Prochlorococcus marinus subsp. pastoris str. CCMP1986: one gene and its partner. The protein of the gene in region 1 interacts with the protein of each later gene in a pairwise test. Links are inferred from orthologs where the notes say so. Each region holds a gene or a part of one and is shown on either strand. Other genes may lie near its edges.

What was found.
Region 2: the proteins of cysK (region 1) and cysE interact in binary tests that used the Escherichia coli proteins (3 or more experiments, as listed by UniProt). The link is inferred for Prochlorococcus marinus subsp. pastoris str. CCMP1986 from one-to-one orthologs.

The regions. Positions count from the first base shown.
Region 1 is NC_005072.1:383,857-390,241, reverse strand. Bases 2,183-5,077 are described here. They hold cysK (cysteine synthase A), read left to right. Parts: upstream 2,183-3,084; coding sequence 3,085-4,071; downstream 4,072-5,077. Other genes in these bases: queA (tRNA preQ1(34) S-adenosylmethionine ribosyltransferase-isomerase QueA), read right to left, coding at 4,074-5,077; TX50_RS02195 (PLP-dependent transferase), read left to right, coding at 2,183-3,000. In the rest of the region: rpsD (30S ribosomal protein S4), read left to right, coding at 1-289; TX50_RS02200 (trans-sulfuration enzyme family protein), read left to right, coding at 364-1,527; more of TX50_RS02195, read left to right, coding at 1,531-2,182; more of queA, read right to left, coding at 5,078-5,198; TX50_RS02180 (dihydrolipoamide acetyltransferase family protein), read right to left, coding at 5,205-6,385.
Region 2 is NC_005072.1:1,564,675-1,569,183, reverse strand. Bases 1,745-4,509 are described here. They hold cysE (serine O-acetyltransferase), read right to left. Parts: upstream 3,612-4,509; coding sequence 2,877-3,611; downstream 1,745-2,876. Other genes in these bases: TX50_RS08750 (GntR family transcriptional regulator), read right to left, coding at 3,618-4,509; secA (preprotein translocase subunit SecA), read left to right, coding at 1,745-2,869. In the rest of the region: more of secA, read left to right, coding at 38-1,744.

The DNA.
Region 1 (6,385 bases):
TTCAAGACAATTAGTAAATCATGGGCATGTAACCATTAACGGAAAAGTTCTTGATATTGCAGGTTACCAATGTAAACCAGGAGATGTAATTAGCATTAAAGAAAACAAAGCGAGTAAAAAACTTGTTGAAGGTAATATTGAATTTCCTGGTTTAGCTAATGTTCCTCCTCATATAGAGTTAGACAAACCTAAGTTAACAGGCAAAATCAACGGAAAGTGTGATAGAGAATGGGTCGCGCTTGAAATAAACGAGTTATTAGTTGTTGAATACTATTCAAGAAAAGTATAAAAATCCTTTTCTTCAAATTATTAAATCTCTCACCTTGTTGGTGAGAGGTTTAATTAATTCTTATTTTGAAAACAATGGGAAATAAGAAAAATATTATCAAAAAGCCAGGTGTTAAAACCTTATCAATTCATCATGGAGAAACATTTTCTGAAGAAACTGGATGTGTCATGCCACCAATTTTTTCTACCTCAACATTTAAACATGGTAATAAGGGCAATTTCGATTACACCAGATCAGGTAATCCAAACTTTAAAATTCTAGAAAATATACTTAAATCCATAGAAGAATCCAAATATTGTACAATTTTTGGGTCTGGCATAAGTGCAGTAACTGCAATTACATCTTCATTAAAATCAGGCGATAAAATACTATGCGAGTCAAATCTATATGGTTGTACTGTAAGAATGTTCGATAAAATATTCAAAAAATTTGGAATACAAGTTTTATATACAGATTTAGCAAATAAAGAAAATTTAAAAAAAATTAAAGACTTTCAGCCAACTTTAATCTGGCTCGAAAGTCCAACAAATCCTCTTTTGAAAGTACTTGATATTAAACTTATTTGTGATGAAGCTAATAAGTACAAAATACCTGTTGTTCTAGATAATACCTTTTCTACAGCTCTTATTCAAAAACCTCTAGAACTAGGCGCAACACTATCTCTTATAAGTACAACAAAATTTATAAATGGCCATAGTGATGCACTTGGTGGAGCAGTCCTAACAAACAATGAGGAATGGAATAGTAAGATGCTTTTCTCTCAAAAAGCTTTAGGACTTCAACCCTCGCCTTTTGATACATGGTTAATTACAAGAGGGGTAAAAACTCTCCCTCTAAGAATCGAACAACAAACAAAAAGTGCAGAGATAATTTCTAAGGAAATTGCAAATCATAGAATAATTAGTAAAGTTTTTTATCCCTTTAATCAAAAACATCCACAATTTAATTTAGCAAAATCACAAATGAAATCTGGTGGTTCAATGATCACCCTTAAATTAAATTTAAACAAATCGGACACTTTTAAATTTTGTAAATCACTCAGATATTTCTCATTAGCAGAGAGTCTTGGTGGTGTTGAAAGTTTAATTTGCCACCCAGCAACAATGACTCATGCATCTGTTGATGACAAAACAAAAAACCTCCTAGGTATTGATGATTCACTTATAAGATTGTCGGTAGGTTGTGAAGATACAAATGATTTAATTTCAGATATCTTATTTGCCTTAAATAGATTCTAAAAAGTGAGGAATTTACTAAAAAATCCAATATGGAGAAGTTTAGAGTTGGGGTATTCGATTCCTGATAATGAACATGCTGTTTCTGTAGCTTTACCAACTTGGAAAGATGTAATTAATTATGAGGAAAAAAATCCAAAATGCATGGAATTGTTAAAGTCAATCTATCCTCGTTTTGGACTCAATCCTTTAGTAAAAAGATTATGTGAAAAGGTAAAAAAAGAAAGTCACTTAAATGATGTAGGTATCTGGCCTTATCCAAATGAAAGAATAGCTTTAAAAGCAAAAAAATACTGTGATAGAAATTCTTCTAAAGGATCTACATATATTGAAAGAAGGCATAATTTAGCTTTTTTAATTACTAGAGAATCAGCGAGCAAATATGCAAGATATTTTTGGCAACATACCGGTCTCGGTATATCTTCAAGAGCGGCTGCAATTGAATTGGGCCTAGAGGATTGCCCTTCGAAATCTTTAGCGATAGAAAGTTGTCAAAGAATAAAAGATAGAATTTCTAAGTTTACAAAAACAAACTCTAATGATGTTCACTTGACCTCATCTGGCATGTCAGCGTTATACACATCATTAGAAATAATATATAAATTATTTCCAGATAGACCTACACTTCAAATTGGTTTTCCATATGTAGATGTACTTAAATTACCAATGAATATCTTTCATGGAGCCAAGTTAATAACAGAAGAAAATTGCAAGGATATTGAATTAGAAATGATAAAAATAAATCCAGCAGCCTTGATAATTGAATTACCAAGTAATCCAATGCTCAAATGTGTGAACATAAAAAAAATTTCAGAAATAGCTAATAAATTAAATATACCTGTGATAGTTGACGATACTATTGGTTCAAATTTAAATATAAATTCTTTAGAACATGCAGATATCGTTTTCACTTCACTAACAAAAATCTTTTCCGGTAGCGGGGATATTCTTGCTGGGTCACTAATACTAAATCCAAAAAGCAGATGGATTGATCAGTTTAGAAATGCCGTAAATGAAGTCAACCTTCCAATGCTTTCAGATGGCGATATGGTTTCACTCGAAAAAGCTAGTAGAGATGTAAAACAAAGAGTTTTTGAGCAAAATAAAGCATGTTTAGAATTAAAAAAAAGATTAGAAAACCGTAAAGAGATCAAAAATATTTTCCATCCCGAAAATTGTCCTAATTTCAATTCCATACTTACTTCTGATGGGGGATATGGTTGCTTATTATCGTTTGAATTAAAAGGAGGTCTTGAGAAAGCTAAAAAGTTTTATGATTCTCTTCAAATATCAAAAGGACCTAGTTTAGGTACAAAATTTACCCTTGTATGTCCTTATGTTTTATTAGCTCATTATGACGAATTAGATTGGGTTGAAAGTTTTAACATTCCTTCGCACCTTATTAGAGTATCTGTTGGACTAGAAGATAAAGATCACTTATGGAGAGCCTTTTCTGAAGCATTAAATAATTTTTAAATACCTAGTATTTACCGTATAAAAACTTATGTACTCTTTTTATTAAATAATAGTTAGTATTAATATATATTTTTCAACATATAAATGGCAAAAATTTATGAGGACAACAGCTTTGCTATTGGAAACACTCCATTAGTAAAATTAAAATCAGTTACTAAAAACGCTAAAGCTACTGTATTAGCAAAAATTGAAGGTAGAAATCCTGCATATAGTGTTAAATGCAGGATTGGTGCAAACATGATATGGGATGCGGAGAAAAGCGGAAAACTTACAAAAGACAAAACTATCGTTGAACCTACCTCTGGAAATACTGGAATTGCCTTAGCTTTTACAGCTTCAGCAAGAGGTTACAAACTAGTCCTTACAATGCCAGAATCTATGTCTATTGAGAGGAGAAGGGTGATGGCAGTATTGGGCGCCGAAATTGTTTTAACAGAGGCTTCTAAAGGTATGCCAGGAGCAATTGCCAAAGCTAAAGAGATCGCAGAAAGTAATCCCTCTAAATATTTCATGCCAGGTCAATTTGATAATCCAGCAAACCCAGAAATTCATTTCAAAACAACTGGGCCTGAAATTTGGGATGATTGCGATGGTGAGATTGATGTTTTTGTTGCAGGGGTTGGAACAGGTGGAACAATTACAGGAGTTTCAAGATACATCAAACAAGAGAAGGGCAAGAATATTGTTTCTGTAGCAGTAGAACCATCACATAGCCCTGTTATTACACAGACAATGAATGGCGAAGAAGTTAAATCTGGACCACACAAAATACAAGGAATAGGCGCAGGATTTATTCCTAAAAACCTTGATTTATCAATTGTTGATAAAGTTGAGCAGGTTACTAATGATGAATCAATCGAGATGGCTCTTAGATTGGCAAAAGAAGAGGGGCTTCTCGTGGGAATATCTTGTGGAGCTGCTGCTGCTGCTGCTGTTAGATTAGCTGAGCAAGATGAATATGCAGGAAAAACTATAGTGGTTGTTTTACCAGATTTAGCTGAGAGGTATTTATCATCAATTATGTTTACCGAAGTTCCAAATGGAATAATTGAGGAGCCAGTTAAAGCTTAAATTTATTTTTTCACCAGAAATGAATCTGGTGAAATATACATAGCATCGCCATAAGAGAAGAATCTAAATTTTTCTCTTATGGCTTTTTTATAAAGATTTAGTAATCTTTCTCTACCAATCATTGCGCTTACTAGTAGTAATAATGAACTCTTTGGAAGATGAAAATTAGTTAATAATCCATCAACTACTTTGAATTTATAACCTGGCTTAATTACTAAATCAACATACTTATCTATAGGAATTAAGTCTCCCATTTCATACGAATAGCAACTTTCAAGAGCTCTTACACTTGTAGTTCCAATAGCTATTACTCTTCTGTCCGTTTTTTTTACTCTTTTTATTTCTTCTACGACTTCACTACTAACCCTGACCCACTCTTTATGAAGTTTTAAATTAGATAAATCTTCTTGATCAATTGGCTTAAATGTTCCATAACCTACATGCAAAGTAATTGGCATAACTAATATGCCTTTTTTTTTTAAATTTGAAATAAGACTTTTACTTAAATGTAATCCTGCTGTTGGAGCAGCAACTGCTCCAGGATTACTTGCATACTCAGTTTGATAACTATTTTCATGAAAAGATTCTTCTTCGGCGCTTTTTATATATGGAGGGAGGGGAGTTTCTCCATATATATCAAGGAGATTATTCATTGAAATTAGATCATTTATATTTTCTGGAAACTTGATAAATCTTCCTCCAGTTTCTTTATCAGTCCCAGAAATATGCAATTTTATATCTTTTGCCAAGGATGATTTTAAATTTAATTGACTGTTTATTTTTAACTTTTTAGCAGGCCTTGCTAAACATAGCCAAGTAGATTGATCTGCTTTCTCCAAAACTAATAATTCGACTAATTTCCCATTTTCTAATTCAACCTTTAACCTTGCTTTCATCACCTTCGTATCATTTACAACGACCAAATCACCCTTTCTAAGTTCGTCCAAGAGATTCTTTGTATATTTATTTGTTGTAAAGTCTTCTTCTAATGAACTATCTCTAACTATCATTAATCTAGATTCGTGCCTTACTTTAGAAGGTTTATTAGCAATTAATGTTTCATCAAGAATATAATCATAAGCTTCTAGCTTATGATCTATTTCTTCATTATGAATTTCAAAATTCAATTATATTTAGGCTACAAGTGTTTCTGGCTCGTTTTCAATGAGAGAAGACAAGTCTTTTAAGAATGATGCACCATCAGCACCATAAATTACTCTATGATCAGCGGTTAAGTTTACTTGCATTATTTTTTTAACAGATATTGAGCCATCATTATTAGCAACAACTGTTGGCTTCGATGATGCTATGGCTAAAATCGCACCTGTACCTGGTGGAAGTATTGCATCAAACCTGTCAACACCAAACATTCCTAAATTTGACAAAGTAAATGTTCCTGTTGAGTATTCATCTGGTTCTAATTGTTTTGCTCTAGATCTTTTCACAAGATCTTTCCACTCTCTAGATAATTCAAATAAATCAGTGTTACAAGGTTCTTTTAATACTGGAGTTATCAACCCTCCATCTTCCATAGCAACAGCCACAGCAATATTTATATTTTCTGGATAAGAAATTCCGTTTTCTGAAAAGCTTGAATTAACTTGGGGATGTTTTTTAAGTGTCTTTGCAACTGCCTTGACTAACAACGCAGTCATAGTAACTCCATTTTGCTTTACTTTCTTGTAAAAATTATCCAATTTATCAGTATTAATTGAATACCCAACTCTAAAACATGGAACATTTAAACTTGATTCCATATTCTTATTTACAGCTTTTTGAAGAGTATTAAATTGTACAGTTTCCCCGGGGTTTCCAAAACTATTCCCTAATGTCTCTGACTTGCTTTCGGCTTGAACATGAGGACTAGAAATACTGGCGGGAGAACTTCCCTCTCCTATCCATGGAATAGACACAGGTTGGCCATTTGCCTTCAATACATCATCAGCCTGAATCCTTCCATGAGGTCCTGATCCATGCACTTTTGCTAATTCGACTCCCATTGTAGAAGCAAGTTTTTTTGCCCTTGGAGATGCTATTACTCTTGAAGAATTATTACTAGTAGAGGCGTTAAATTGAATCTCATTAGAGGTAATTAGCACTTTTTCCCTTTTAATCTCGACTTCCTGCTCATTATTTTGAGGCACCTCTTTTTGCTTTTCTTCTTTTATTTCAGGTTTATTATTTGGTAATTCGAGTTGACCATCACTTGATACTTCAGTCTGTTTACCTTTATTTTGTTCTTGTATAGAAGCTATCTCATCCTGATTCTCTACAATAAGTCCAATGGTTTCACCAACTGGAGCAGTACTACCAG
Region 2 (4,509 bases), 1.2 Mb from region 1 along the record:
ATTGTAATAGGATAAATTTTTTAGAGGAAAAACAATTATGCTCAAACTTTTGTTGGGAGACCCGAATACACGAAAGTTAAAGAGATATCAACCAATGGTTGAAGAAATAAACTTATTAGAAGAAGACGTATCCATATTAACTGATGATGAATTGCGGAATGAAACTCATAATCTTAAATCAAATATTTCATCAGAGTTAAATATTAAAAAACAAAAGGAACTATTAGAAGAAACGTTACCAAAAGCTTTTGCAATCGTCAGAGAAGCAAGTAAAAGAGTTTTAGAAATGCGTCATTTTGATGTGCAATTAATTGGTGGGATGGTTCTCCATGAAGGACAAATTGCTGAGATGAAAACTGGAGAAGGTAAAACTCTCGTTGCAACGCTACCATGTTATCTCAATGCTTTAACTGGTAAAGGTGTACATGTTGTTACCGTGAACGACTACTTAGCTCGAAGAGATGCTGAGTGGATGGGACAAGTGCATCGTTTTTTGGGCTTATCAGTTGGTCTAATTCAGCAAGATATGAGTCCTGCTGAAAGAAAAAAAAACTATGCATGTGACATAACCTATGCCACTAATTCTGAATTAGGTTTTGATTATTTGAGAGATAACATGGCTACTGAAATCGAAGAAGTAGTTCAAAGAAAATTTAATTATTGCGTTATAGATGAAGTAGATTCAATTTTAATTGATGAAGCAAGAACTCCTCTAATAATTTCTGGTCAAATAGAAAGGCCACAAGAAAAATATCAAAAAGCGGCAGAATTATCATTGTCTCTAATTAAGGCGAAAGAGTTGAGTAAAGATGGAATTGATCCAGAGGGTGATTATGAAGTTGATGAAAAACAACGTAGTTGTATATTAACTGATCAAGGATTTGCTAAATGTGAAGAGGCCTTGAAGGTTAATGATTTATACGATCCTAAAGATCCTTGGGCTCATTACATTACTAATGCATTAAAAGCTAAAGAATTATTCGTTAAAGATGTAAATTACATCATTAAAAAAGATGAAGCAGTAATAGTTGATGAATTTACTGGAAGGGTTATGCCTGGAAGAAGATGGAGTGATGGACAACATCAGGCAATCGAAGCAAAAGAAGGTCTTAAAATTCAACCTGAGACCCAAACATTAGCATCTATAACGTATCAGAACTTTTTCCTTTTATATCCAGGATTAGCTGGTATGACAGGAACTGCAAAGACCGAAGAGGTAGAATTTGAAAAAACTTATAAATTAGAGTCAACAGTTGTTCCAACTAATCAGATAAGAAAAAGACAAGATTGGGCTGATCAAGTTTTTAAAACAGAGCTTGGAAAATGGAAAGCAGTTGCTAATGAGACAGCAGAAATACATAGGAACGGTAGACCTGTTTTAGTAGGTACAACAAGTGTCGAAAAAAGTGAGTTATTAAGTTCACTTCTTTTCGAGCAGCAAATCCCACATAATTTGCTAAATGCAAAACCAGAGAATGTAGAACGCGAGGCAGAAATCGTAGCTCAGGCTGGAAGATCTGGTGCCGTCACTATCGCAACAAATATGGCGGGAAGAGGAACTGATATTATTCTTGGTGGTAATAGCGACTATATGGCAAGGCTAAAATTAAAAGAGACTTTAATGCCCTTACTAGTTAAGCCAGATAATGAGCATAAACCGCCAATACCTCAACAAAGAAATTCAAAATCTGGGGGAGGATTTTCTGCAAATGTTGACTCAATTGCAAATAAAAATACTAAAAGCGGTGTAGACAGTCTTTTCCCATGTCAGTTAGGCGAAGATATTAAAAGAAAACTATCTTTATTATCCAATGAACTTGTAAAAAATTGGGGAGATAGAAGCTTAACTATTCTGGAATTAGACGATAAAATAGCTACTGCTGCTGAAAAAGCTCCAACTGAAGATAAACTAATACAATCTTTGAGAGAATCTTTATCAGAGGTGAAAAATGAATATGAAAAGGTATTAATTCATGAAGAAGAAAATGTTAGGAATGCTGGAGGTCTTCATGTCATAGGAACTGAAAGGCATGAGTCAAGAAGAGTTGATAATCAACTTAGAGGAAGAGCAGGTAGACAAGGAGATCTTGGAAGTACCAGATTCTTTTTATCTTTGGAAGATAATCTATTAAGGATATTTGGAGGAGATAGGGTAGCAAACCTAATGAACGCTTTTAGGGTAGATGAAGATATGCCTATTGAGTCAGGAATGCTTACTAGATCTTTAGAAAGTGCACAGAAGAAAGTCGAGACTTATTATTATGACATCAGAAAACAAGTTTTTGAATATGATGAGGTAATGAATAATCAAAGAAAAGCGGTTTATAATGAGAGATTAAGAGTTCTAAAAGGGAATGATTTGAAGAAACAAGTCATAGGGTATGGAGAAAGAACAATGGAAGAAATTGTAGAAGCTTATATCAATCCTGATTTACCTCCAGAAGAATGGGACATAGATCAATTGATTTCTAAAGTAAAAGAATTCATTTATTTATTAAATGATCTTAAATCAGAAGATGTTAGTGTCTTATCTATTGAAGAATTAAAAAATTATCTTCAAGAGCAATTACGTATTGCATATGATTTGAAGGAGGCTCAAATAGAGAAATTTCGTCCAGGTTTAATGAGGGAAGCTGAAAGGTTTTTTATACTTCAACAAATTGATAATTTATGGAGAGAACATCTTCAATCGATGGATTCTTTAAGAGAATCTGTAGGATTAAGAGGTTATGGTCAAAAGGACCCCTTGATTGAATATAAAAATGAAGGTTATGATATGTTTCTTGAAATGATGACTAATATGAGAAGAAATGTTATTTATTCAATGTTTATGTTTCAACCTAAAAGTGAAAAAGTAACTAATAATTAATTCGCAATTAGTTATCTCCTAAGAATTCTATTATTTCTTTGTCTTTTAGATTTTGTGCATTGCCAATTTTAGAAATATCATTAGATTCTGAATTTACCAAACATTGAAGGGTATTTTGTAGTTGAAGGATTTGGTTTTCAAGCTGATCTATTCTGTCCATTAAATTTTTGATTACATTAGCTTCAGCGTCTGGTAAAGCAGAGTGTGCTAAGGGATTAACTTTTACACCACTTTGATGAACTACTCTTCCTGGTATTCCAACAACAGTACTATTTTCTTCGACATTACGAACAACGACTGAACCTGCACCAATTCTAGTATTTTGCCCAATTATTATTGAGCCTAGAACTTTTGCTCCTGCCCCAACTACAACATTCTCCATTAATGTTGGATGCCTTTTGCCATGACTTTTACCAGTTCCTCCTAATGTAACTCCTTGATAAAGTAAGCAGTTATTACCAATTTCAGCTGTTTCGCCGATGACAACACCCATGCCATGATCTATAAAAACTTTTTCCCCGATTTTGGCACCTGGATGTATTTCTATTCCTGTTAATAATCTATTTAAATGACTTAATAATCTCGGAATTAAGGGTAACTTTAATAACCATAATTTATGGGTAAACCTATGAACGATAATTGATTGGAAACCAGGATAGCAAAGAAAAATTTCTAAAATTCCTCTTGCTGCAGGATCTCTCTCTCTTATTATTTCAATATCTGACTTGAAAGTTCTTAGCATGATGAATTAATTAATTACTCCTATCTCAGTTTTTAAATGATTTATAGTTTTTATGCTTAAATAATTTTTTGCACATATAATTTGTGGTACTCTCATCAACTGAGAACGATTTTTTAGCAGAGTATTTTCAATAACAGATAAACTAGGTCCATCGCAAACTATATGATTGGAAGCTTTTAAAAGGGCTAATAATCTATTACTGTTATCTGAGATGGTAGTCATGATTACTATATCACTTCCTCTCATGCTATGTATGATGATTTCTGCAGCTCTTAATAGGCCAGGACTGATGCTTACAATACCTACACAACTACCAGGTTTTAATTCTTTGATTATTTTTAATTCTTTCTGAAAGTCGCTCAAATCAACAGCAATAGCTCTAACCCTATATTGTTTTGCTAATTTTTCTAAGGGTTGTAAAAAATATCTACTTGTGACAATTGTCCCATTATTGGAGTTGCAAAGAACTTTTTCTAATTCTTCCATAGGGATAACTTCTACTGGTACGTTGATGTTAGGAGAGAGGTCTTCTGCAATTAACATAGAGGCACCTATATCTTCCCGAGGGGTACTAACTATTATTCTTGATCCACATTTAATGCGCCAATCAATTTCATTAGTCAACAGATTTCTTGTTTCTTGAAGAGTGCATCCAAGTTTGATTAATTTGTCAACTGCTTTTTTTGTCTCTAGAGCAGGAGTTGTATTTAAATTGTTTTTTGAATTAAAAGATTTTTTAAGATTATCTCTCACATAAATCCCTGATCCTGCTATCGCTTCAACCACTCCATCCGTTTCGAGTTGTCTATAAACTTTACTTATAGTATTGCGATGCAATCCTGTTTGCATAGCTAATTGTCTAGTACTAGGCAAGCGATGACCTGGAGGATAATATCTA